4 regions of the Exiguobacterium sp. BMC-KP genome follow, and region 4 is predicted to be linked to each of the others. Evidence: riboswitches for the same ligand, from Rfam matches in the RefSeq annotation. Region 4 holds a riboswitch; each other region holds the start of a gene.
The links. A riboswitch is a leader RNA that binds a small molecule or an ion and turns the genes downstream of it on or off. The one in region 4 is predicted to bind S-adenosylmethionine.
Positions count from the first base shown of each region.

Region 1: it holds a riboswitch for S-adenosylmethionine, as region 4 does, so the genes downstream of both, ADM98_RS02040 (LLM class flavin-dependent oxidoreductase) here and metK (methionine adenosyltransferase) in region 4, are expected to answer to the same signal.
Region 2: it holds a riboswitch for S-adenosylmethionine, as region 4 does, so the genes downstream of both, ADM98_RS16465 (methionine ABC transporter ATP-binding protein) here and metK (methionine adenosyltransferase) in region 4, are expected to answer to the same signal.
Region 3: it holds a riboswitch for S-adenosylmethionine, as region 4 does, so the genes downstream of both, msrA (peptide-methionine (S)-S-oxide reductase MsrA) here and metK (methionine adenosyltransferase) in region 4, are expected to answer to the same signal.

Region 1 is NZ_LGIW01000012.1:95,457-101,465, reverse strand. It holds gene ADM98_RS02055 (PhoX family protein) at 1-1,036, shown strand, start outside; gene ADM98_RS02050 (hypothetical protein) at 1,076-1,543, opposite strand; gene ADM98_RS02045 (ATP-grasp domain-containing protein) at 1,620-2,567, opposite strand; gene ADM98_RS02040 (LLM class flavin-dependent oxidoreductase) at 2,564-3,622, opposite strand; SAM riboswitch class I at 3,696-3,798, opposite strand; gene ADM98_RS02035 (DUF975 family protein) at 3,910-4,548, opposite strand; gene ADM98_RS02030 (DUF2325 domain-containing protein) at 4,612-5,883, opposite strand; gene ADM98_RS02025 (DUF817 domain-containing protein) at 5,972-6,009, opposite strand, start outside.
Region 2 is NZ_LGIW01000015.1:2,096,817-2,102,825, reverse strand. It holds gene ADM98_RS16480 (DedA family protein) at 1-324, opposite strand, end outside; gene ADM98_RS16475 (thymidine kinase) at 508-1,122, shown strand; gene ADM98_RS16470 (alpha/beta hydrolase) at 1,203-1,958, opposite strand; SAM riboswitch class I at 2,029-2,130, opposite strand; SAM riboswitch class I at 2,380-2,483, shown strand; gene ADM98_RS16465 (methionine ABC transporter ATP-binding protein) at 2,571-3,599, shown strand; gene ADM98_RS16460 (methionine ABC transporter permease) at 3,589-4,239, shown strand; gene ADM98_RS16455 (MetQ/NlpA family ABC transporter substrate-binding protein) at 4,259-5,077, shown strand; gene ADM98_RS16450 (M20 family metallopeptidase) at 5,100-6,009, shown strand, end outside.
Region 3 is NZ_LGIW01000014.1:264,373-270,381, reverse strand. It holds gene ADM98_RS05295 (C40 family peptidase) at 1-1,258, shown strand, start outside; gene ADM98_RS05290 (putative quinol monooxygenase) at 1,317-1,610, opposite strand; gene ADM98_RS05285 (M20 metallopeptidase family protein) at 1,688-2,866, shown strand; SAM riboswitch class I at 2,929-3,032, shown strand; gene msrA (peptide-methionine (S)-S-oxide reductase MsrA) at 3,128-3,658, shown strand; gene ADM98_RS05275 (winged helix-turn-helix domain-containing protein) at 3,897-4,493, shown strand; gene ADM98_RS05270 (MFS transporter) at 4,505-5,728, shown strand; gene ADM98_RS05265 (DMT family transporter) at 5,772-6,009, opposite strand, start outside.
Region 4 is NZ_LGIW01000015.1:1,659,095-1,665,103, reverse strand. It holds gene ADM98_RS14400 (alpha/beta hydrolase family protein) at 1-230, shown strand, start outside; gene ADM98_RS14395 (EAL and HDOD domain-containing protein) at 398-1,651, shown strand; gene pckA (phosphoenolpyruvate carboxykinase (ATP)) at 1,877-3,445, opposite strand; SAM riboswitch class I at 3,680-3,806, shown strand; gene metK (methionine adenosyltransferase) at 3,935-5,143, shown strand; gene ADM98_RS14380 (GNAT family N-acetyltransferase) at 5,281-5,769, shown strand; gene ADM98_RS14375 (serine aminopeptidase domain-containing protein) at 5,848-6,009, shown strand, end outside.

The sequences.
Region 1 (6,009 bases), on a different contig from region 4:
TCTTCCGGATCAAAAGACGGCGATTTTCGGTGACGATGGCAACAACACGATGATGTTCATGTACGTCGCAGATAAAAAACGTGATTTCTCTAAAGGAACGCTCTACGCGGCGAAGTTCAAACAGACACGTGCAACAGAAGGTGGAGCCGGTGATCTTGAGTGGATCAAGCTTGGTCATGCTTCTGATAAAGAAGTCAAACGCTTGATTGATAAAGGAACGAAATTCAGCGATATCTTCGAAACAGCTGATGCACCTACACCTGGCTTTAAAGCGGTCAAAACAGCTGCCAGCAAAAAAGTCGAATACTTGAAGCTAAAGCCTGGTAAGGAAAAAGAAGCTGCCTTCCTCGAATCACGTCGTTACGGTGCGTTGCTTGGCGCGACGTCAGAATTCAACAAGATGGAAGGCATCACGGTCAACGAACAGGACAAAAAAGCCTACATCGCCTTGTCTTATGTGTCAGGTAGTACCGAAAAACAAGAAGGTGCTGTCCAAGACGATATCCAGCTTGAAAAACGTGAATCGGGTGCGACATTCGAAATCAATCTCGGACGTGCAAAAGGCATCGACAGCCGTTATGTACCAACGAATATGCAAGCACTCGTCATTGGCGAAGATTTAGCGAAGCCAGATGCTTACGGTAACACAGCGAACCCTGATCTTGTTGCCAATCCGGATAACCTCGCATACTCTGCGACATCCGATACGCTCTTCATCGGAGAAGACAGTGCCCTTCACACGAACAATTTCGTCTGGGCGTATAACCTGAAAACGAAAAAGTTATCACGTATCCTGTCAGTTCCAGTCGGAGCGGAAGCAACTGGTCTTCGTTCACTTGATCATGTTGGTGGATATAGCTATCTTTTAAGCAACTACCAGCACCCAGGTGAGGCATTGACAGGAAAACAAATCACTGCCGTCGATCCAAAGGCGCTTGAACAAGCGATGAAAGACGGCATCGGTATTCAAAAAACAGGTGGTGTCGGTTACCTCTCTGGTTTACCAAGTGGTCACAAATCGTATACGAATCGATAAGATGCTAAAACGGATTCCCAAGCACGGGAATCCGTTTTTTCATGCATTGTTCTTCTTTTGTTTCGCCGCTTCTTCTTCGACACGTTGCAACAACCCGTGAACGATTTTCTCGTTCTCTCGTTCGCCACCGAGTGACAACAGACTTTTCCCGACAAAGTTCGCTCCTTCATTTTTTCCCGTATAAATCAACAGACATTGATCAGGTCCGAGTGGTTTGAGTGTAAAGGTCATCTCGATCTTGAAAATCCGTGCTAACGTGAATCCAATCGTATTTTGTTTGAAGTCAGGTTCATTCGTATAGGCTAAATCGGTCACAATATAGGTTTCAAGTCGATTACCCTGCATATACGTTTGACGATACGTCGAACCGACGACACCCGGTTTTCGTTCAATCACCTCATGTTGGACGACATTTGGAATCAAACGTTGTAGCCGCGTATGATCAAACAAGTGCCATGCTTCTTCAATTGGAATATCGAGCTGTCGTTCTTCTTTCCACGTAATCATACACCTGCCCCCTTTTATATAGAAATACCCCGTCATCCGGTCTTGTAACGTCCGGTGACAGGGCGGGAGCCAATTCTTATTTTACTGTGCTTGTTTCAAGTGCTGCTCCAAGGAACTTCGCTAGTTCGAGCATACCGTAACGTCCTGCCGCTGCTTCAGCGTCCGAGTTATAGTTCGTATTCGTATTGACGTCGTACGTATAGATCGTACCTGACGCATCCTTGATGAACTCAATGCCGGCGACCGCGATTTGGTTCGCTTGGAGGAACGCTTCGTACTTTTCAATGATTGGATCATTGAAACCTTCAACGATTTGGAACTTCATCGGTGTTTGCGGCGCTTCTTCCCCAACTGGGCAGAATAAATCGTCAATTACACACGCATCCGCTGGGCAGAGCTCAAACCCTTCTGACGTATCCACTTGAACCGCATAAACGAATTTTCCACCCACGAATTCACAACGTGTGATGTACGGTTCTGGTGCTTGGATGTACTCTTGAATCAACGTGATGCCATCGACCGGTTCGTCGAATGTCGGACCGTCGAGATAAGCTTCAAGTGCTTCAATCGAGTGGAACAACTGGACACCGAGTCCTTTGCCGGCACGGTTATGCTTCGTGATGAATGACGAAACACCAATCTCTTTTGCTGCTTGGACGATTTGATCACGTCCAACGGCAGCTGTCGTCTTCGGTACACGAATGCCTGCTTTGCGTAGTGCTGTATACTGATTGACTTTGCTGACTTCAAGACGGAGTGCACGCGTTCCGTTAAAGACAGTCCGGTCATGTTCTTCTAACCAAGCGAGGACTCCTTCCGTCAACTCCGGTGCATAGCGATGTCCACGTGTATGCGAAGAGGCACTCATTCGGCTGTAAAAGACACCTTCTGGTGGTACTTCATCGAGTGGCACGATTCCTTCATTCAAGTGCCACTGTTCATACGGTAACTCGAGTTCTTCGAGTCGTTTGATGAGATGGTCCGTCCATTCTTGATTTTCGTGGAGAATATGAATTTTTGTCATGATTGTTGACCTACCTTTCGTTTCGCTTCGACAAGTGGCATTACGTCACGAGCAAAGCGTTCCATTTCTTCAAGTTGTGGTGAGAATTGTAACAAGAGCAACGTGACACCGACAGCTTCGAACGCTAGAATACGTTCCGCAATCTGTTCCGGTGTGCCGATCAAGTTCGGTCGTAGACCGCGGTTTGAGACGGAATAATCATTTCGCTCGACCTGTTGTTCCAGTTGCGATTTACTAATGAAGTCTTGATAACCGGCATAACCAGCGCTATCTTCTTTTACATCCGTAATCCGTTGCCATTCTAGAAGCGCTTCTTCTTCCGTATCCCGGCAAATGATGTAAGCCGCAAGACCAAAGCTTTCGAGTGGAGCTTGTCCCGTCGCTTCCCGGCGTACTTTCATGTCGTTGATTTTGTGAGCGACTTCTTCGACCGTGCCCCCGTGCATGACATACGCATCACAGTGTTCGACGATTGTTCGTTTTCCGGCTTCACTCTCTCCACCGGCGTAGAGCTTAATCCCCGGACGCTGAACCGGCTTCGGGTGTAATTCTGCCTGCTCGATCGTATAGTGATTGCCTGAGAAACTATACGGCGAAGCGTCTGCCCATAGTCCTTTCATGACCGTGACGAATTCTTCCGTCCGCGCATAGCGTTCATCGTGCGCTGTAAAGATACCGTTATACTGTTTCGCTTCCTCTGCCCACCAGGCCGAGACGACATTCAGCGTAAAACGTCCCCCACTCAACTGATCGATGTTTGCTGCCATCTTCGCCGTCGTCGCCGGATTATGGAACCCGGGACGAACCGCTGTCATGATTTCAAGGCGTTCTGTTGTTGCAGCGATTGCCGCTGCCGTCGTCCATGCCTCAAGACTCGGTTCCTTTATTCCTTTGATATCGTTCAAGTTCAATTCTGCGATCAATGTCGTCGAAAAACCGATGCGTTCAGCTGTTTGTGCGACTTGTTTTGCATAATCGAATGTCGCCGGCATCTGTTCATCTTCGACATTCCGTAACCATCCCCCAAAAATCGGTAACCAAAAACCATACTCCACTCCATCATCCCCCTTATAATAAAAAGCGCCCTTTTCGAAGTTCGAAAAGAGCGACGGTATCTTGTCCTGTCCGCTCTTATCTTCAGAAGGTATCCCTTCCTGGAAGTAGCACCTTCCGCCATGGCGGGGTTGCTGAAGTGTCTTCGGGCCAGTCCCTCGACTTCTCTAGATAAGATGTGTTGCATTCATCGTACAGAATTCATTGAACTAAAGCAACCATTAAACCGTCTTTTCCCATCGGAATTGTTTTAGACAAAAAAATCCCGACATGATGTCGGGATCCGGTATTAATATGGTGCGACGAAATCTGATGTCGGCTCTGGCGTTTGTTCACCACGAACACGATCATAGAATTTTGCAAAGGTGACGCTGAAATACGGTGTAATCCACAGGAATGCTAGACCTAAGGTAACGATTCCTAAAAGAGCCCAACCAATAAACGATAGTAAGAGCATGAATGCTTCCATTTTATGCCCGTCCATCATTTTCCGAGAGCGTGTAATGGCTTCTAAGATACCAATTGATGGTTCATCTCGCAAAATATAGAACGTTAGCATATAAGAAAATGATTTAATGATTCCCGGTACGACTAATAGCAGTAACCATAGGAAGATAAAAAAGAATTGTACGATGGCTAGACCAATCACTTTGAAGAACATGCCATATGGTTCAAATAAATCCGTTACTTTCGTTTCTTCTCCACGAGCAATTGACATCGCAATCCAAGTCCAACCGACTCCAACCGGAATCAATAAAATCGATACCAACGATACGACGAGATCCATGGTATTAGCTGGTTCATCCATATCTGATCCAAATAACCCAGGTACACCTTGAATAATACTAAACAGAATAAATGTTAGGACTGCGAATCCCCAACGACCGCTTAACGACGCCTTTGCCGCTTTTTTTAATTGAGATGACATGAGTAAGGTCCTCCTTGAAAAATAAGTTCTCACCTTACTCTACGGCTAATAACTTCTAATGTTTCACTCTTTTTTCAATAATTTCCCGTCTTTTTGCTGTTTGAGCCAAGCACGCTCAAGTTGTCGCTCACACGCTGTATATAATGAACGACGACCATCGAGGCGTTCCATCGCGAACGGAATACTATGTTTTTTCGCCTGTGCGATGACATGCGCACTCGCTGCATGAGAGACACGGCTCGTCACGACGACGATCGCATCCGTCTTTTTGGCGAGACAGGCAATCTTTTTCGCGGATTGTGCGTCTCCTGCGAGATGAATCAATTCAATTCCAGTTGGCGCAAAGAACTCACGATAGACAGCTGTTTGTTGTTCGTTTCCAACGATGACGAGGCGCATACCTGTGAAGCGCGTGAAATCAAGTGGTGTCTTATCGACGAAATCCATCAATTGTCCAGGTACAGCTGTCGTCACGATTGGTTCAATCTTTCGCTCTTTTTGAACACGAATGCGACGCTGCGCTTTTTTAGGTTTTGGAGCCGTTTGCCGTTTCATTTTTCGTGCATACCGGTCCGATTTTTTCGCTGTAACAGTTACCTTCTCTACTAGTTGTTCTAATTTTATCGGGCGATCTGATGGTTCGTTGACAACCGGTTTTTCGTAGGTAAACTGATGCTTCCAGACAATCGTCAAGCTCTCTTTTCGTCCCCGCCACATGACGAGATCGACGAGTTGTCCTGCTTCTAGTCGAAAATAGCGCATGTCCTCTACCGGTACGACATAGTAGAACGGTTTTCCTGCTTCATCTTGTAGCGGACCGTTAACCGTCTCTTCAACAATGCCGTGTACTTTGACGATCGCTTGTTCAAACACGACACGTTCCGGGTTCTCTTTCATCCGTTCCGTTGAGACGACAGCTTCGATGCGACACACCGTTTTCTGGTCATCCTGACGCTCGACACGGACACGGACCTCCATGCCATGCTCGAGATTCCAGTCACGCACGTCTCGTTCTGAAATATGACTACCGGACCATTCTAGTAAAGAGCCACCTTTTAACCCTCGCTGAAACGTGTAAGCATAACGCAGCTTTCGTACAGGTTCGATAGATGTTTGTGACGGCACTTCGATAGTTTGCTCTGGCATTACCTCTACCACTTCGTCGACGAACGTTGTTTCCTGTACGTGGCGTGGTGCATAATAAGCTGACATCTTGACCCACTCATCGATTCCGTTCACTTCGTCGAGCCAAAGTTGCCAGTCTTCGTATCGTTCGACGACTGCTAACTTCATTTGAACCAATTCAGTTGCACGTTCCATCACCTGTTGCATCATGTCCCAACACTTCCTTTGCGTTTTTTTACACTATAGCAACGGAAAAACGCAGAAGTAGATCAAATAAATAACCAGGTTGTTTTTTCATCTAGGTGCGGTGATTGATTTCCACAGCCGGATCCTGAT
Region 2 (6,009 bases), 440 kb from region 4:
TCCGTAACGTCGAAATCCAGCTTCAGCGGAAAGGATATGTTTTTCTGAGATACGCATTTTCGGTCCGACGCGGTGCAGTAGTGGCATACCGAGTTTTAAACCGAGTAAATAACTAATCGTCATACCGATACAACTTCCTGCGTAAGCGGCAAGAATCGTACCGAACAGCGGTAGATTACCTTGATGCATCCAAAATCCGGACAAAACGAGTAGGGTCTCATCGGGAACCGGTAATCCCACGATACCACCTGCGAGAAGAACGGAGAGACCAAGGGCACCATATTGGTGCAGGATGTCATGTAAGAGATGATGAATCGGGGACACCTTCTTTCGTGAGAATCTTCTTCTTCAGTGTACAGGAAATAGGGGACCGTTGGAATGAAAGGACAAAAATTCTAGGGAAAGAAAAAATGAATTTTGATTTCCGGAAGTCAACCCTTTTTCTCAATACCGTTTCGAGCTATACTCGTTAAAGTGACTATTTTTAGAGGACGGTGTCGGACGATGATGCATGTAATAAATCAGTACGGCTGGATCGAAGTAATTTGTGGCAGTATGTTTTCCGGGAAATCGGAAGAGTTGATTCGTCGTGTCAGACGGGCGCAGTACGGCAAACTGCCTGTTCAAGTATTCAAGCCGGCGATCGACGACCGATACCACGAAGAACATGTCGTCTCTCACGTTGGTAATTCCGTCGTAGCGATTCCGATGGCGACGAGTCGTGATCTCTACGCAGCAGTAGCAGAAGAGACACAGATCGTCGGTATCGATGAAGTTCAATTCTTTGATGATGAAATCGTACAAGTCATCGAAGCACTCGCACAAGACGGAAAACGCGTCATTTGTGCAGGGCTTGATCAAGACTTCCGGGCAGAGCCATTCGGCAAGATGCCTGAATTACTGGCACGTGCAGAATTCGTGACGAAGCTACAGGCAATCTGTCTCTCCTGTGGGGATCCGGCTTCTCGGACACAACGTTTGATTGACGGAAAACCAGCGAACTATGATGACCCGATCATCCTAGTCGGTGCTTCAGAGTCGTATGAGCCACGGTGTCGCCATTGCCATGAGGTACCTGGAAAGCCGAAGCCACTTCAATCTGTGCAACACCAAGAAAATTAAAAAAAGACGGACCGTTTGCGGTCGTCCTTTGATTTAGCAGCTGTTCAATTCCATCCGGAAACGAATAGCTGCTTTTTAATTTATCCTGTTTCTTGCGAAAACTGACACGATTGTTCGATAAAGCGAATCGTCTCACGGACGATTACATCTTGGTCATGATCAAGTGTCGCGACGTGGTATGAATTGAGTAGACAGTAGCTTCGTTTATCATTCGTTCCGATATGACGGTGCAAGTAATCTGAACTCGACGGTGGAACGACGTGATCGGTTGCGGAATAAAGAATCAACGTCGGAAGGAGAATCGATCCCAAGCGTCCTTTCGTCTCATCCATCAAGCGGACGAGTTCGAACGCGCAACGACTTGGAACGAGATCGTAGATGATTTCAAAGGCGGACCGCTTGATATCCGGTGCCCCTTCCGGTAAGTACTGAGGACCGTCATCAAACGAGAGTGCTTCATACGACGGAACGGAAAGTGCGGCGTTGATCGTAATGATGCCGGCAAACGGAATCCCGTCAGCAGCGAGCGATAACGCGAGCGTCGCCCCCATCGATTGACCGATGACAAAAACTTGGTCGCATGTTTCTTGTAAACGTGAATAACCGTCTTGCAGGCTTTGTTTCCAACATCGTGCAGTCGATTGTTCGAACTCGCGGACGTTCGTTCCGTGACCACGCAAACGCGGCGCATAGACGGTAAAACCTTCAGCAGCAAATGCCTCACCGACGTCCCGAACACTTTGAGGAGTCGCGTTAAAACCATGACAGAGCAGGATTCCGATCGATCCACCTTGAAGATAAAATGCTTCAGCACCAGTCAATACAGGATAGTTCATCATTACTATTTTTCCTCCATTCATGAAAAAAACTCGTCGACGTCACTGCTTGGACGCCCACGAGTTTTTCACCGTATCATCCAAAGCCGCGCTTTGCTGGTCGGAGCACCTTACAGATTGCAGGTTGCCGTGAAGTCATAGAGCCAGGTCTCTCGTTCACTCTTGATAAATATCATATTGGAATTGTCGGATTAATCATTGAAACGATGGTAGCACGTTCGAAAATGACTTGTCAAATCGTTCTTGACGAATCATGATTCGTTCTTTAAGCTAATCCATAACTTGTCAATCAATCGATATGCGCCAAATGGATTATTTTTGAAAAGTTGGTTGACTTTTAAAGGTTCGACCCGTAATGTAAAAATTAGTTTTACGACATAAGCAACAACGCAACAACACACATACGAATTTCATACCGCAATACTTATCCAGAGAGGTGGAGGGACTGGCCCTGCGAAACCTCGGCAACAGACTCATTATGAGCACTGTGCCAATTCCATCAGACAAATGTCTGAGAGATGAGTGGAGTGGATTCTGCCACTGTGCGGATCCAGGTCTCTTCTTGTTTCTCAAGAAGGGACCTTTTTTTGTTGAATGAAGGGGGAAAACGGAATGATTGCATTTCATCAAGTCAAAAAAATGTACGTCACGAAGGATCAGACGATCGCAGCGCTCGACGGTGTCGACCTGACGATCGAGAAAGGCGAAATCTTCGGTGTCATCGGCTTTAGCGGTGCCGGGAAAAGTTCATTGCTCCGCTGCGTCAACCTCTTAGAACGACCGACGTCAGGAACCGTGACGGTCGACGGGGAAGATTTGACACAACTATCACCGAAGAAACTACGTCAAGCAAAACAGCGGATCGGGATGATCTTTCAACACTTCAATCTATTGAATGCGAACACGGTCTTTACGAATGTCGCGAAGCCACTCGTTCTCGCAGGCATCAAAAAAGATGAGATTCGCCGCCGGGTGACGGAGTTACTCGAATTCGTCGATCTCGCGGACAAGGCGGATCATTATCCGGATCAATTATCCGGCGGACAAAAGCAACGTGTCGGTATCGCTCGGGCACTAGCGACGCAACCATCCGTCCTTTTATGTGACGAAGCGACGTCAGCGCTCGATCCCCAGACGACACATCATATTCTGCAATTATTGAAACGAATCAATGCCGAATACGGGATCACGATTCTTTTGATCACCCATGAGATGGGCGTCATTCGGGAGATTTGCGACCGCGTCGCCGTCATCGAAGCCGGGAAGCTGATCGAGTCAGGAACAGTCTTTGATGTCTTTTCAAACCCGCAGACTGAGACAGCGAAAAACTTCGTCCGGTCCGTCATGCATGACGAGATTCCAGCATCGATTCGCCAGTTGATCGAATCACGGAATGCGAATCCAATCTATAAGATTCATTTCCTCGGTCATCACACAGGGCAGCCGCTCTTGTCACAAGTTGCGAAACGTTTTGATGTTGATGTCAACATTTTGCACGGTAGCATCACGGAGTTGCAGGAGACGCCGTTCGGCACTTTGCTCGTTGAATTAATTGGTGAAGCGACTGAAGTGAAACGAGCCTTACAGTACATTGATCAAGCACAAGTGACGGTCGAGGAGGTGCTAGCTGATGCTAGTTAATTACAGTGATATCTGGACAGCATTTTTGCAAACGATGACGATGGTATCCGTCTCACTCTTATTCTCGACCTTGATCGGCTTACCGCTTGGCATCTTGCTCGTCGTCACACGAAAAGGCGCATTACTTGAGAACGTCCCGCTATTCACGTTCTTCAATAGCATCGTTAATATCTTCCGCTCGATTCCGTTCATCATCTTACTCGTCGCGATCATCCCATTGACACGGTTGATCGTTCAGACGTCGATCGGAACCGAAGCCGCCATCGTCCCACTCGTCTTTTACGCCGCACCGTACATGGCACGGCTGATCGAAAGTTCCTTGCTTGAAGTCGATAAAGGTGTCCTTGAGGCAGCAGAAGCAATGGGCGCGACGCCATTCCAAACGATTTTCCGCTTCCTTTTACCGGAAGCACTCGGTTCACTCGTTCTTAACTTAACGATCGCGACGGTTGGGTTGATCGGGGCGTCAGCGATGGCAGGCGCGATCGGTGGCGGTGGACTGGGCGATTTAGCAATCACGTATGGTTATCAACGATTCGACACGAAAGTCATGATCATCACGGTCGGGATTCTCGTCATCTTAGTTCAAGGCTTACAGACGACAGGTAACATCGTCGCACGAAAAATTAGAAGACATTAATCAAGGGAGCGATTCAGCCATGAAAAAAGCAGTAGCGATTGGAGCAACACTAACGACGATTTTATTTGCCGGGTGCTCAGCATCGGGAGAAGACGAAAAGACGATCAAACTCGGGGTCAGCGGTTCGGATACTCAAGTTTGGGACTACGTCGCGAAAAAAGCAGAGAAGGAGGGCATCAAAATCGAGCTCGTCAAGTTCTCTGATTATGTCCAGCCAAACATGGCACTGGCTGAGGGCGAGATCGACGCCAATGCTTTCCAGACGATTTCTTACTTCAACGCATTCAAGAAGGAACATAAGTTGAAGCTGTCACCGATCGCAACGACTGTCATTGCACCGATGGGCATTTACTCAGATAAATACAAGGACGTCAAAGACATTCCAGTCGGTGGCAAAATCGCTGTTCCGAACGAAGCAACAAACATGGGACGCGCCCTCTTATTACTGCAAGAAGCAGGTCTAATCAAGTTGCCGGACGACTTTGACGGCAATGGTTCAGTCGATAAGATCGTCGAAAATCCGAAGAAACTGAAAATCGTCCCAATCGTTGCGGGGCAAACACCGCGCGTCTTACCGGACGTCGCTGCGTCGATCATTAATAACGGTATTGCTGTTGACGCAGGACTCAATCCGATCAAGGACTCGATTGTCCATGAGAACGAAACAGCCAAACCATACATCAATATCATTGCAACACGGACGGAAGACAAGAACAAAAAAGAACTGAAAAAGATCGCGTCGCTTTACCAACAAAAAGATGTCGCGGCTTTCATTAAAAAAGAGTATAAAGGCAGCTCAATCCCGACGTTCGTTCCACTAAGTGACATCGGCGAATAAATTCAAAAGGAGAGTGGACAGTATGACGACACCAGTACGCACGACATGGGTAGAGACGATTGAACAGGACATCGAACAAAAACGGGAATCCTATCTTGAGACGAGTCACCGGATTCATGCGACACCGGAAATCGGTAACGAAGAATTCTTTGCTTCGCGACTACATGCAGAACGCCTGACGGCTGAAGGCTTTACGGTAGAACTTGGCGTCGCTGGGCACGAGACAGCGTTCTTTGCGAAAAAGTCGAGTGACCGACCAGGTGCGACGATTGCTTTTCTAGCCGAATATGATGCGTTGCCAGGCATCGGTCATGCATGTGGGCACAACATCATCGGAACGACGAGTGTCGCAGCAGCGATTGCGCTCAGTAAAGTACTCGATGAAGTCGGTGGGGGTGTCGTCGTCCTCGGGACTCCGGCTGAAGAAGGGGGACCAAACGGCAGTGCGAAAGGCAGTTTCGTCAAACATCAGTTGCTTGAAGGGATCGATGCAGCCTTGATGGTTCATCCGTCGGGACAAACGCGGATCACCGGTTCTTCCCTTGCGGTCGATCCACTCGATTTTGCTTTTACCGGTCGTCCGGCGCACGCAGCGGCGTCACCGGAAGAAGGGATCAACGCACTCGATGCGGTCATCCAGCTTTTTAATGGGATCAATGCTCTGCGGCAACAATTGCCGGACGATGTCCGGATCCACGGGATCATCACCCATGGCGGCGATGCACCGAATATCATTCCAGAATATGCAAAAGCACGTTTCTTCATCCGGGCGACGACACGGGAACGACTCAATGCCGTCACGGAGAAAGTCAAAGCGGTCGCACAAGGTGCGGCACTTGCGACTGGGGCGACGCTTGACGTCATCGCGTTCCAAAATGAAGTCGACAACCTCGTCTTCAACCGGACGTTTGATCGTCTCTTCCAAGAAGAAG
Region 3 (6,009 bases), on a different contig from region 4:
TGGAAAAGTCTATGCATCAACGGGGACACGATACGCGAAACGCAACTTGTCCGTCTATACTTCTGCTTCGACGAAGAGCAAAATTATGTATTCTGTTAAACGGGCTGATAAACTAACGATTTACGGAACGAGTGGCAGTTATACGCGACTAAAAAAAGGCTCGATCTACGGTTACGTCAAGACGAGTGATCTTGTCACGAAAAAACCAGATCTGTATGACATCACCGGTCAACGTTACGTGACAGAGGACGACGTCGTCATTCGGTCACAGGCAAAACTATCGGGTAAAAAAATCGGTACGTTGAAAAAAGGAAACTCGATCACTATCTATGGAAAAAGCGGTTATTTTACACGTGTCAAATATAACAATATCTTTGGTTTCGTCGATTCGAGTCGGATCGGACTAAATAAACCAAAAGCAAAAGCGAAAAAAGGGACGACGTTTTATGTGCATTTGGACCAGACTCCCCTCTTCTCCGCTGACGTCGCTTACAGTCGTCCCGCTGCCTATTTAAAAAAAGGAACAAAGCTGATTGGTCTGAAATCAATTGATGATGATTTTTGGCAGATCCGTTTAGCAAGTGGGCAAACCGGCTATGTCCTCAACCCTTATATCAGTACGAGTAAACCCGATATGCGTTTGACACAAAAAGCAATCAACCGAACGAAAATCTATACCATCAAACAGACGACTTCCTTCTTCGCAAGTCCGACAAGTCCAAAAGGCAGCGGTCTCGTTGAACAAGGCAAACGCGTTTATCCGCGTCACCGAGTCGGAAACTTCTACGTCATCCAGTCGGGCTGGACACCTGTTTATCTTCCGGTATCCGCTGTAACGATCACGTCCGATAAACGGGTCGTCAAAAAGAATAATACGCGTGGCGAAAAATTAATCCAAGCAGCCGTCCAACATATCGGTACACCTTATACATGGGGATCGCAAAATGCCGTGAACGGTGGCTTCGATTGTTCCGGTTTGATTCACTACGCGACAAATAAGGCTGGAAAATACGGTGGTCGGACGAACGTTCGTGGCTACTGGTACGGTGCGTTCTTTACAAACCAACGGACGAGCATCTCAAGCGGTAAACGCTCAGATATCGTCTTCTTCCAAAATACGTATACGAAAGGCCCATCGCATATCGGGATCATGCTCGATAGTGAACATTTCATCCACGCCGGCGGTTCACAGCTACAAATCAACTCGATTTATGAACCACGTTGGCAGGAGCACTTCCTCGGCTTTAAATCAATGTGAGACAAAAAAAGACGAATCCGTCGATTTCGGCGGGTTCGTCTCTTCTTATCGCAACACGTCAGAATGTCATCTCGACGTATTTCGTTACTTGTCGGTCCATCAAGTATAACTCGATTTGTTCGCGGTATGCTTTATAGTGGTCGGATGCGATATGTGCTTCGAGCGCCTCTTCGTCACGATACACTTCATACAACATGAATTGATGCTCATCCTCGATCGATTGATGCAAGGAATAGCGCAAGCATCCTTCTTCTTTTTGTGAGGCATGATAAACCGTTTGTAAAATCGGGAATACTTGATCCGCGAGTCCTGCTTTGATTGTAAGTACAGCGTTAACGACGATTTCTCCCATGTTTCATTATCCCCTTTCGTGATTACCTGTATCTGTACCCATTTTCACGAAAAGACACACGTCAAAGGAGCTTGAAGATGCAAACACAACTTTTTGAAGCACTTGAACAATTCGAACCAACGATGATCGCGTTACGCCGTGATTTCCACCGCCATCCGGAACTATCCTTCCAAGAAGTCCGCACACCAGAACGGATTGCTGCTTTTTACGCGGAACGTGGCATTCCTCATCAAACAGCCGTTGGAGGTCGCGGAGTCGTCGCGACGATCGAAGGCAAACAACCTGGTCCAACGATTGCTGTCCGCGCCGATTTTGATGCCTTACCACTCCAAGAAGAGACAACGCTTGCTTTCCGGTCGATCCATCCTGGTGTCATGCATGCTTGTGGACATGATGGTCATACGGCGATGGTGATGGCCCTTGCTGCTACACTCTATCCGTTACGCGATCAATTGCAAGGAACAATTCGAATCATTCACCAGCATGGGGAAGAGGTCTTTCCCGGTGGTGCGATTCAAATGATTGAAGGTGGCGTCCTCGAAGGGGTCGATGCAATTTTTGCGACACATCTTGAAAATGATTTACCTGTTGGCACGATTGGTTTTCGGGAAGGACATACGCTATGCGCCATCGACGAATTCGAAATCATCGTCCACGGTCAAGGTGGACATGCTCAAGCACCACATAAAACAAAAGATGCGCTTGTCGCCGGTGCACAGCTTGTCTGTAACTTACAACACCTCGTCAGCCGACGGGTCGATCCGTTTGAGCCTGCCGTTCTCGCAATCGGTTCTTTCCATGCAGGAACGGCACCAAACATCGTTACGGGTGAGGCACGCATCGTTGGGGAAATCCGAACGTTTAACGAGACACTGCGGCATCAGCTCCGACAAGAAGTCGATCTTGTCGCTAAAACGACTTGTGCTGGCATCGGTGCTTCGTATTCGATTGACTTCACGACGGGTTACCCCGCGCTCTGGAATCATCCGGATGAGACAAAACTCGTTCAGGAAGCTGCTGCTTTCTTGCCGAAAGCATCTGTTCGAGCACTCACACCGATGATGGCGGCGGACGACTTCGCACATTATCTAACGCATGTCCCGGGAAGTTACTTCTTTACCGGCTCCGGATATACGGATGGTCGCGTCAATTATCCACAACATCATCCGCAGTACGAAATCAACGAACAGGCGCTGCTGGTTGGTGCGAAAACACTCGGAGCGACCGTTTTACGTGCCTTAAAACCTAAGGATTGACTTTATTTCTTATGGAATGGTATCATCACAACAATGATAACGAATGACATCAACTTCATATACCCTTATCAAGAGTGGACCGAGAGATCTGGATCGATGACGTCCCAGCAACCTGCGCATAGCAAGGTGCTACGACCAGCAAAGCGAAAGCTTTGGTTGATAAAAAGCGGCGACTCCTTTTGCAACCAAGCGAAGGAGTCGTTTTCGTTTTTCTCGCTGTCAGACATACAATGGGAATTTCCCACGGAGAGGAAGAGACGGATGGAAAAAGCAACATTTGCAGGTGGATGTTTTTGGTGCATGGTGACACCATTTGAAGAATTACCAGGAATCGAGGGAATCGTATCAGGTTACATGGGCGGTCACGTCGATCATCCGACATACGAGCAAGTAAAAACAGGAACGACAGGACATCTCGAAGTCGTCCAAATCACGTTTGATCCAAGCCTATTCCCGTATGAGCGTTTACTTGAACTCTACTGGCCACAAACGGATCCGACGGATGCAGAAGGTCAATTCCAAGATCGCGGCACGCAGTACGCACCAGCAATCTTCTATCATACGGATGCGCAGCATGAAGCAGCAATCGCTTCTCGTGACGCTCTTGCCGCAAGCAATCGTTTTAAACAACCGATTGTAACGCGGATCGATGCCGCTTCTGAATTTTATCCAGCGGAAGAGTACCACCAAGACTTCCATAAGAAAAATCCAGAACACTACAAAAAAGATCGTGCCGCCTCTGGTCGTGATGCCTTCATCGAACAGGAATGGAAAGATACGACGACGGTTTAATCTAGCCTTGAACCATATAAAACAGCTGAACTGACTTCAAACATTTCGCTTATTCTCACATCTACTTTTGCAAGAGGTGAATGAGAATGAACGAGTATGTCAATGGAGTCAGTTTTTGTATGGAAACTAACAGCTCTTTCCTTTGTCGTTACCCTCACATAAATTTGTAATCGTTTACAAAAAGAAGTTTTTGATTTACGGTTAACAAAAGTTAACCGGTTAAAAAGGAGATGATTGGATGGAACAAAAAGCGATTCACATATTAGAGAACTATGAACAGTTGAAGGTAATCAGTGATCCGTTACGAACAAAAATCCTCATGTTTCTCGTCGAACAACCGCATACGGTGCATCAGTTGGCCCACTTGCTGACGTTATCGCGCGCAAAGGTCCTCTATCACGTGCGGGAACTTGAAAAGCATGACTTGATTCGCCTCGTTCGGACAGAAGAACAAGGTGGAAATCTACTGAAATACTATCAAGCGATTGCTCGAGGATACATTCCTGCTGATCATCTTCTGAACTTCGTCGAGACGAAAGAAGCGACCCGACAATCGTATCTTGAGGTACTAGACCGAGCAAAGACACGCGTCCTCACCGCTCCGACAACTGCTTTTTCTCCTGTGTCTTCAAACGTCGAAGACTGGATGAGCTTATCGCTCCAAAAAGAACTGACGATGTCTGAATCCGACTTTCAACGCTTTGCTACAAAGTATCGTGCTTTATTAGAAGAGTTCACACAATCCCCATCTGACGAAAAAGATCGAAAACACTTTTACATCATGACGACTGCTTTTTCGATTGAGGAACGATTGTTTGATCGCGACGACGTCTAATCTGGAGGTATATGATGCTACATGTTGAAATGAATACGGAACGATCCCTATTTAAAAATCGCGCCTTTTTGTTTTTATGGGGATCCGGCATGTGCTCCGCCCTTTCCCTCTCAACCTATCTGTTTGTTGAACAATGGTATGTCATCCATACGTTAAACCAGGCATCCTTTCTCGGACTCGTCCTAATGGCTACCTTGTTACCTCGTATTTTTTTAATGTTGTTCGGTGGCGTTTTATCTGATCGCTATAAACGTTCGACGATCATGCGCATCTCAAGTAGTCTGCGGATCAGTTTTATTCTTTGTCTTCTCATGTTACTTCATACCGATCAGCTTACATTGCTAACGATCTTAGGATTCGCCTTTTTATTCGGCAGTGTAGATGCATTTTATTCACCCGCGAATGCTTCTTTACTGCCTACACTTGTTCCAAACGAACAACTTACTAAAGCTAACTCCTTGATTCAAACATCAAATCAAATCGCGCTCTTTTCAGGTCCAATTCTTGGCGGAGTCATTCTCAGCTATTCTTCTTACTCATACGTCTTTCTTGTAATCTTCGGGACCCTCTGTCTGACGCTCCTCTTCACGTATGGGATTCGTGAGGCTAAGACTAAGCGAGCACTCCAGCATTCCGCTCTATCTGAACTAAAAGAAGGGCTTCATTACGTTCTACACTTTCAGCAACTCAAGCAGACACTTTTTCTCATCATCTGCGTCAATTTCTTTTTCTTCGGACCGCTCTTACTCGGAATTCCCTTACTCGTTCATGATGTGCTTCAAGGAGACGCGATGGATTTAAGTTACATGCAAGGGGCTTATCAAATGGGAATGCTTGGTGGTGCGCTTTCGATTGGTTTTGTCCAGACGAAAGTAAGTGGGATTACCTCATCGGTTCGATTGATTGGCGCATTAGGTCTATTCCTTTGCTTACTTAGTCAAGTCCAACAGATTTGGTTGTACTTGACTCTTCTTCTATCACTCGGTGCCCTATCTTCCATCATCAATATTCGAATCATTACATCCATCCAGTCTCAGTGTGCAGAACAAATGATGGGACGCGTCATGAGTGTCGTCAATGCATCGTCCAACGGTCTTGTTCCATTATCTTATGCAGTCCTCTCACTTCTACTGTCATTTCATATTTCGATCACGACGATTATGTTGTACTGTGGTCTTCTTATCCTTGTTCTATCACTCTATTTCAGAAAACGCATGATCCAAACAAAAGACTAGTCAAAAAAAGACAGTGGATTTGAATTCCACTGTCTCCATTTAATTACGAAACACGTTCTACTTGATCCTTTGCCTGTTGTTCCGGCGCCACGACTTGATACCGTTTCAAGACGAAGATCCCACATACCATGACGGCGAGACCGACGAGCTGACCAAACGATAAGTCGATTTGCGGTAAACCAAACCACCCGAACGTATCAACGGCGAGGGCAAAGCTCAACTGCGAAATCAGCACGACAGAAATCGCGACGGATGGACCAAGTAACTGAATCCCGCGCATG
Region 4 (6,009 bases):
GTTCACCGCTCCGTGTCCCTCCGCAAGGTGAGGTACTGTTGATTCACGGTGCATATGACGAGAACGTTCGTTTACGACACGCAACGGCTTATGCTGCGCGTCATCCCATGCAGACAACACTTCAGACCTACGCTTATGCGCATCAATTCCCGATTCATGAAAAATTACGTGTGACGCAGAATGTGTTGAGGTGGTTTGAGAGTGGTATATGGAATCCCAATAAAAGCTGATATTTCAAGCAGTACGACGGACGTCGTGCTGTTTTTTTTTGTACTACGGAAAATAGAAAGGAATTAAAAAAAGAACATTGATATGTTGTAAAAAACAATAATCTCCTAAAAAGTAAACTTTGATATAATAGATACCATCTGAGAATAATAGAGGGGGCAGGAGAACGATGGATATCTTATTAGCACGTCAACCCATCGTTAATCGAGTAGGTTCGATTGATGCATTTGAACTATTATATCGATCGATTGAACAAATAAGCGTGTTCGATGGTGATCTAGCGACGATGGATGTGTTGACGAATACACTCGTTCATATGGGGGTTGATCATGTAGCAGAAGGTAAGAAGCTATTTGTCAATTTCACGGCAGACCTGTTGAAAAGTGATTTGATTCATTACCTAGATCCGGAACGATTCGTAATTGAAATTTTGGAAACTGTTGAGATCGATACGGAAATTTTATCTGTTCTCCACGATTGGAAGGAAGCAGGCTTTACGTTAGCACTCGATGATTTTGTGACGGATTTACTTCGACAACATGGAGCGGAATTGTTTGCGTTGATCGATTTAATCAAAATCGACATCGAGGCAATTTCCCCTCGCGAGCAAAGCGCTATTCTGCATATCGTCCGCCGTAATTATCCTCACATCCGAATGCTTGCCGAGCGTGTCGAAACACACGAAGATCATACACGTTGCCTCGACATGGGATATGACTGGTTTCAGGGCTATTTTTATGCGAAACCGATGCTGATGAAGGGAAAAGCCGTCCCACCACAACTACCGGTTTTGTTAAAAATGTTGAAATGGCTTGATACGGATGAAAAGTACGATGAGGTTGTTGATGAGATTGAAGCTAATCCATATATTAGTATTCAAGTGCTTCAACTAATTAACTCTCCAGGAATGGGCTTACGTAATACTGTCAGTTCCGTTCGTCAAGCTATCTCACTACTCGGCTTCTCGCAACTCAAAAGTTGGATTTCGTTGATTGTTTTACGGGAGATGAAGCTTGCCAGTCCCTATGAATGGTCAAATGAGTTATTACGATCCTCTTTACACTGTGCGAAGCTCTGTGAACTATTTGCAAGGGAAACACGAACGCTAAAGCCAGAGAGTGCTTACATGATTGGTTTGTTGTCACACATCGATGCGTTATTGTCTGTTGATATCGACGACATCATCGATCAATTGCCAATTGAAGATTCTCTGAAAATCGTTTTACAAGGGAAAGACCATCCATTTCGAGATTGTTTAGTGCTCGCGATTAGTGCGGATCGTGGTGATTTTGATCAATTCGAACTGCTTAGTCAGCGTTTACATGTATCGCTTCCACGAGCCTATGCGCTATTGACGGAAAGTCAGGAGTGGCTCATGCAAAGAGAAAAACATATTCAAGAAGAATCGGATTCAATCATATAACTAAAAAAAGAACCTGAAGGCTCTTTTCTAAACATAATACAACGTGTGATCATTCTCTTGATTGAGTAGGATTACACGTTTTTGTTCGTCTCGTAGCGTCTGATAGGAAGAATTTCTGAGGATCAAGAAATGACTAAAAAATCTGAGCCCGATATTTTCGGACTCAGATTTACTAACAAAATGATTCAGGATCTAACTTTTTGGTATAACTCAGAAATCTCGATTTTATAGACGTGGACCAGCTGACTTAATCGCATCCGTCGCACTTTCGAAACGAAGGAAGTTATGTTGGAATTTTTCAGCAAGCGAACGTGCTTGTGTGTTGTACTCGTCGGAGTTTGACCAGACGCGTACAGGGTTGAGTAATTCACTTGGAACACCTGGAACTTCAAGAGGCATATGAAGTCCGAAGATTGGGTGTTCTTCAGTCGGAATCGTTGCAAGCGTGCCATTGACAGCAGCATTGACCATCGTGCGTGTATACGATAGTTTCATTCGACTGCCTGTTCCATAAGCACCACCTGTCCAGCCAGTGTTGACGAGATAGACGGTAACACCGTGACGATCAATCAATTCCCCAAGCATCGTTGCATATTTTTCAGGCATGAGTGGAAGGAACGGTGAACCGAAGCACGTCGAGAATGTTGCTTCTGGCTCCGTGACACCACGTTCTGTCCCAGCGAGTTTTGATGTATAACCTGAGAGGAAGTGATACATCGCTTGTTCTTTCGTCAATTTACTGATCGGAGGCAAGACACCGTACGCATCAGCCGTCAAGAAGACGATTGTCTTTGGATGACCAGCGCGTGATGGAACAGCGATGTTATCGATCGCCGTGATCGGATAAGCGGCACGTGTATTTTCCGTCAACGATGTGTCATCGTAATCAGGATGACGGGCTTCATCGAGCACGACGTTTTCAAGGACTGTTCCGAAGCGGATCGCGTCAAAGATTTGTGGTTCTTTTTCACGCGACAGGTTAACCGTCTTCGCATAACACCCACCTTCGATGTTGAAGACGCCATCGTGTGACCAACCATGCTCATCGTCACCAATCAATTGGCGGCTATCATCAGCGGAAAGGGTGGTCTTACCAGTACCGGATAGACCGAAGAACAAAGCGACGTCTCCTTCGTGTCCAACGTTTGCCGAACAGTGCATCGAAAGAACGTTCTCTTGTGGTAAGAGGTAGTTCATGACGGAAAAGATTGATTTTTTGATTTCGCCGGCATACTCCGTTCCACCGATCAAGACGATCCGGTGTTCGAACGACATCGCGATGAACGTCTCAGAGTTCGTTCCATCAACGGCAGGATCTGCCTTGAAATGTGGTGCGTAGACGACCGTAAAAGGTTCGAAGGCAGCCACTTCAGGATATTCGCGTAAAAAGAGTTGTTTGGCAAAGAGGTTATGCCAAGCGTATTGTGTGAGCACACGAACCGGAAGGGTGAAGTGCGTATCTGCACCAGCAGCAGCTTCTGTGTAGTAGAGCTGATCGGCTTCGTTCATGTAACGAAGAACCTTTTGTAACAATTGTTCAAATTTGTCTCCATCCATTGGTTGGTTAACATGACCCCAATCAATGTGAGACTCGCAGGAAGAATCACGGACGATGAACTTATCTTTTGGTGAACGACCTGTAAATTTCCCCGTTTCTACAGATAATGCGCCGTTCTCAGCAAGGACACCTTCTTCGTTTCGAATCGCATGTTCGACAAGTTCAGCAACAGATAGTTGTTTGAACACATGCTCTTTCTTGAGTAGTTCTTCGATATTCAGGACCGTCATCGGCATCCTGACCCCACCTTTCCCCTACGTTGGTTTTGGCTCACTGCATTTAGTATGACACATTCATTATATATGACATACTAAAGAGAGAGCAATCATTTTCTGATGCTGATTTCTATTTATCTGGAAACGCTTTCAGCATTAACAGTTTAACATCTCTTACAAAAAGTTTCGACTAGAATTTGAAACCTTGCTTGACAGAGTAGGTACAACTTTATATCATGTAATTCGTAACGGATACTCTTATTCTGAGCAGGTGGAGGGAACAAGGCCCGAAGAAACCCGGCAACCGTCCTACATTAATTCATATATTAATGAGGGAAAAGGTGCTCTCCTGAAGCGAAGTAAACACTTCGAACGATAAGAGGGTAAAGGAAGAACGCACAACCTTTCCCTGACCATTTTTTGGACTTGGAAAGGTTTTTTTCATTTTACCGTCCCACTCAACTAGGGGAAATGAGTACACCGTCAAATTCTTTTTTGGGAGGGTCATACATGACAAACCTTAATCGCCGACTATTCACGTCGGAGTCAGTCACTGAAGGTCATCCAGATAAAATCTGTGACCAAATTTCGGATTCAATTCTCGATGCAATCCTCGCAGCGGATCCAAACGCACGTGTTGCAGCAGAAACTTCTGTTACAACAGGTCTCGTTCTCGTTGCAGGTGAGATCACGACATCCACTTACGTCGACATTCCAAAAGTCGTTCGTGAAACGATTCGTGAAATCGGCTACACACGCGCGAAATATGGTTTCGACGCAGATACGTGTGCTGTATTGACATCAATCGATGAGCAATCAGCAGACATCGCTCTTGGTGTCGACCAAGCGCTTGAAGCACGTGAAGGTAGCATGTCTGATGCAGAAATCGATGCAATCGGTGCAGGAGACCAAGGTCTCATGTTCGGTTATGCAACGAAAGAAACACCCGAACTCATGCCACTTCCAATCTCACTTTCGCACCGTCTCGCACGCCGTTTGGCAGAAGTGCGTAAAAACGGTCAACTCGACTACCTTCGTCCGGACGGAAAAACACAAGTCACGGTCGAATACAACGAGAACAACGAGCCGGTTCGTGTCGATACGATCGTCATCTCGACACAACACGCGGAAGAAGTCACGCTTGAGCAAATCCAAGCTGACTTGAAAGAACACGTCATCACACCAGTCATCCCGGCTGAATACATCGACGCAGCAACGAAATTCTTCATCAACCCAACTGGTCGTTTCGTCATCGGCGGACCACAAGGAGATGCTGGATTAACGGGTCGTAAGATCATCGTTGATACGTATGGTGGATACGCACGCCACGGCGGTGGAGCATTCTCTGGTAAAGATCCAACAAAAGTCGACCGTTCAGCTGCATACGCAGCACGTTACGTCGCGAAGAACCTCGTTGCTGCAGGTCTTGCAGACAAAGCAGAAGTTCAACTCGCATACGCAATCGGTGTCGCACACCCAGTATCAATCGCGGTTGATACATTCGGCACAGGAAAACTTCCTGAAGCACAACTCGTCGAATTGATTGCTGAAAACTTCGATCTTCGTCCGGCTGGAATCATCAACATGCTTGATCTCCGTCGTCCGATCTATCGTCAAACAGCTGCATACGGTCACTTCGGTCGTACAGATGTTGAGCTTCCATGGGAGCAAACAGATAAAGCGGCAGTTCTTGAAGAACAAGCAAAACGCTTCGCATAAGCAATACGTCCGGAAATCCTTAAAGGGTTTCCGGACTTTTTTGTTTCCACGGAACTTTGCAGGAGACGAATGTTTTTTCTAGAAGAGGGTAAAAGTACATGAGTCAATCCGTACGAATAAAAAGGGGGGTTCCGATTATGGAAATACGCGAAGCAATTCCAGCTGATGCAGGACGTATTCATGATATCGCCATCACATCTTGGTTGGATACGTATGAAGAAATCTATTCTGAACGCTCGAAAGCTCATTTCGTGCAGGAAGCGTATCCGCAAGAGGAGGTTGTTCGTGCGATCCGGACGGCGGAAGAAGCACGGGGAGAGTATTTTTATGTCGGAATCATCGATGAGGAAGTCGTCGGATTCATTCATGCTGTTGATGTCGAGGGAACATGGGAAATCATTCGTCTATACGTTTTGCCAAAATATCAGCAAAACGGGATCGGAAGACGTCTGATTCGTGAACTCGAACGACAAGGAGCTGTCCCACTCGAAGTTTACGTGGAGGCACGTAATTATAAAGCACGTCAGTTCTTGACCTCATTCGGTTTTGAGGAATTGAGCGAGATGACAGAAGAAGTGTTTGGTCAAGCAGAGTCTGTCATTCGACTTCGCCATATTGCGTCGTGAAATCCGTCTTGGGACGGTTTCGTGTGCGTCTGAAATAAGGTATCGTGAAAAGGAAGTATGAATTGAAGAGGTGAGTTTGTGGTTGAACAACCAACAGGAATCATCGTATTAATCTATCCATTGCAATTACGTGCTCGTCCGAGTGAAGCCTTGATTCGTGTGCTCGAACGAGAGTATGAAGTGTTACTCGTCGACGCACCACGTCGCATCTCGTTTGAAGAGCATGGTCAACTATTGAAA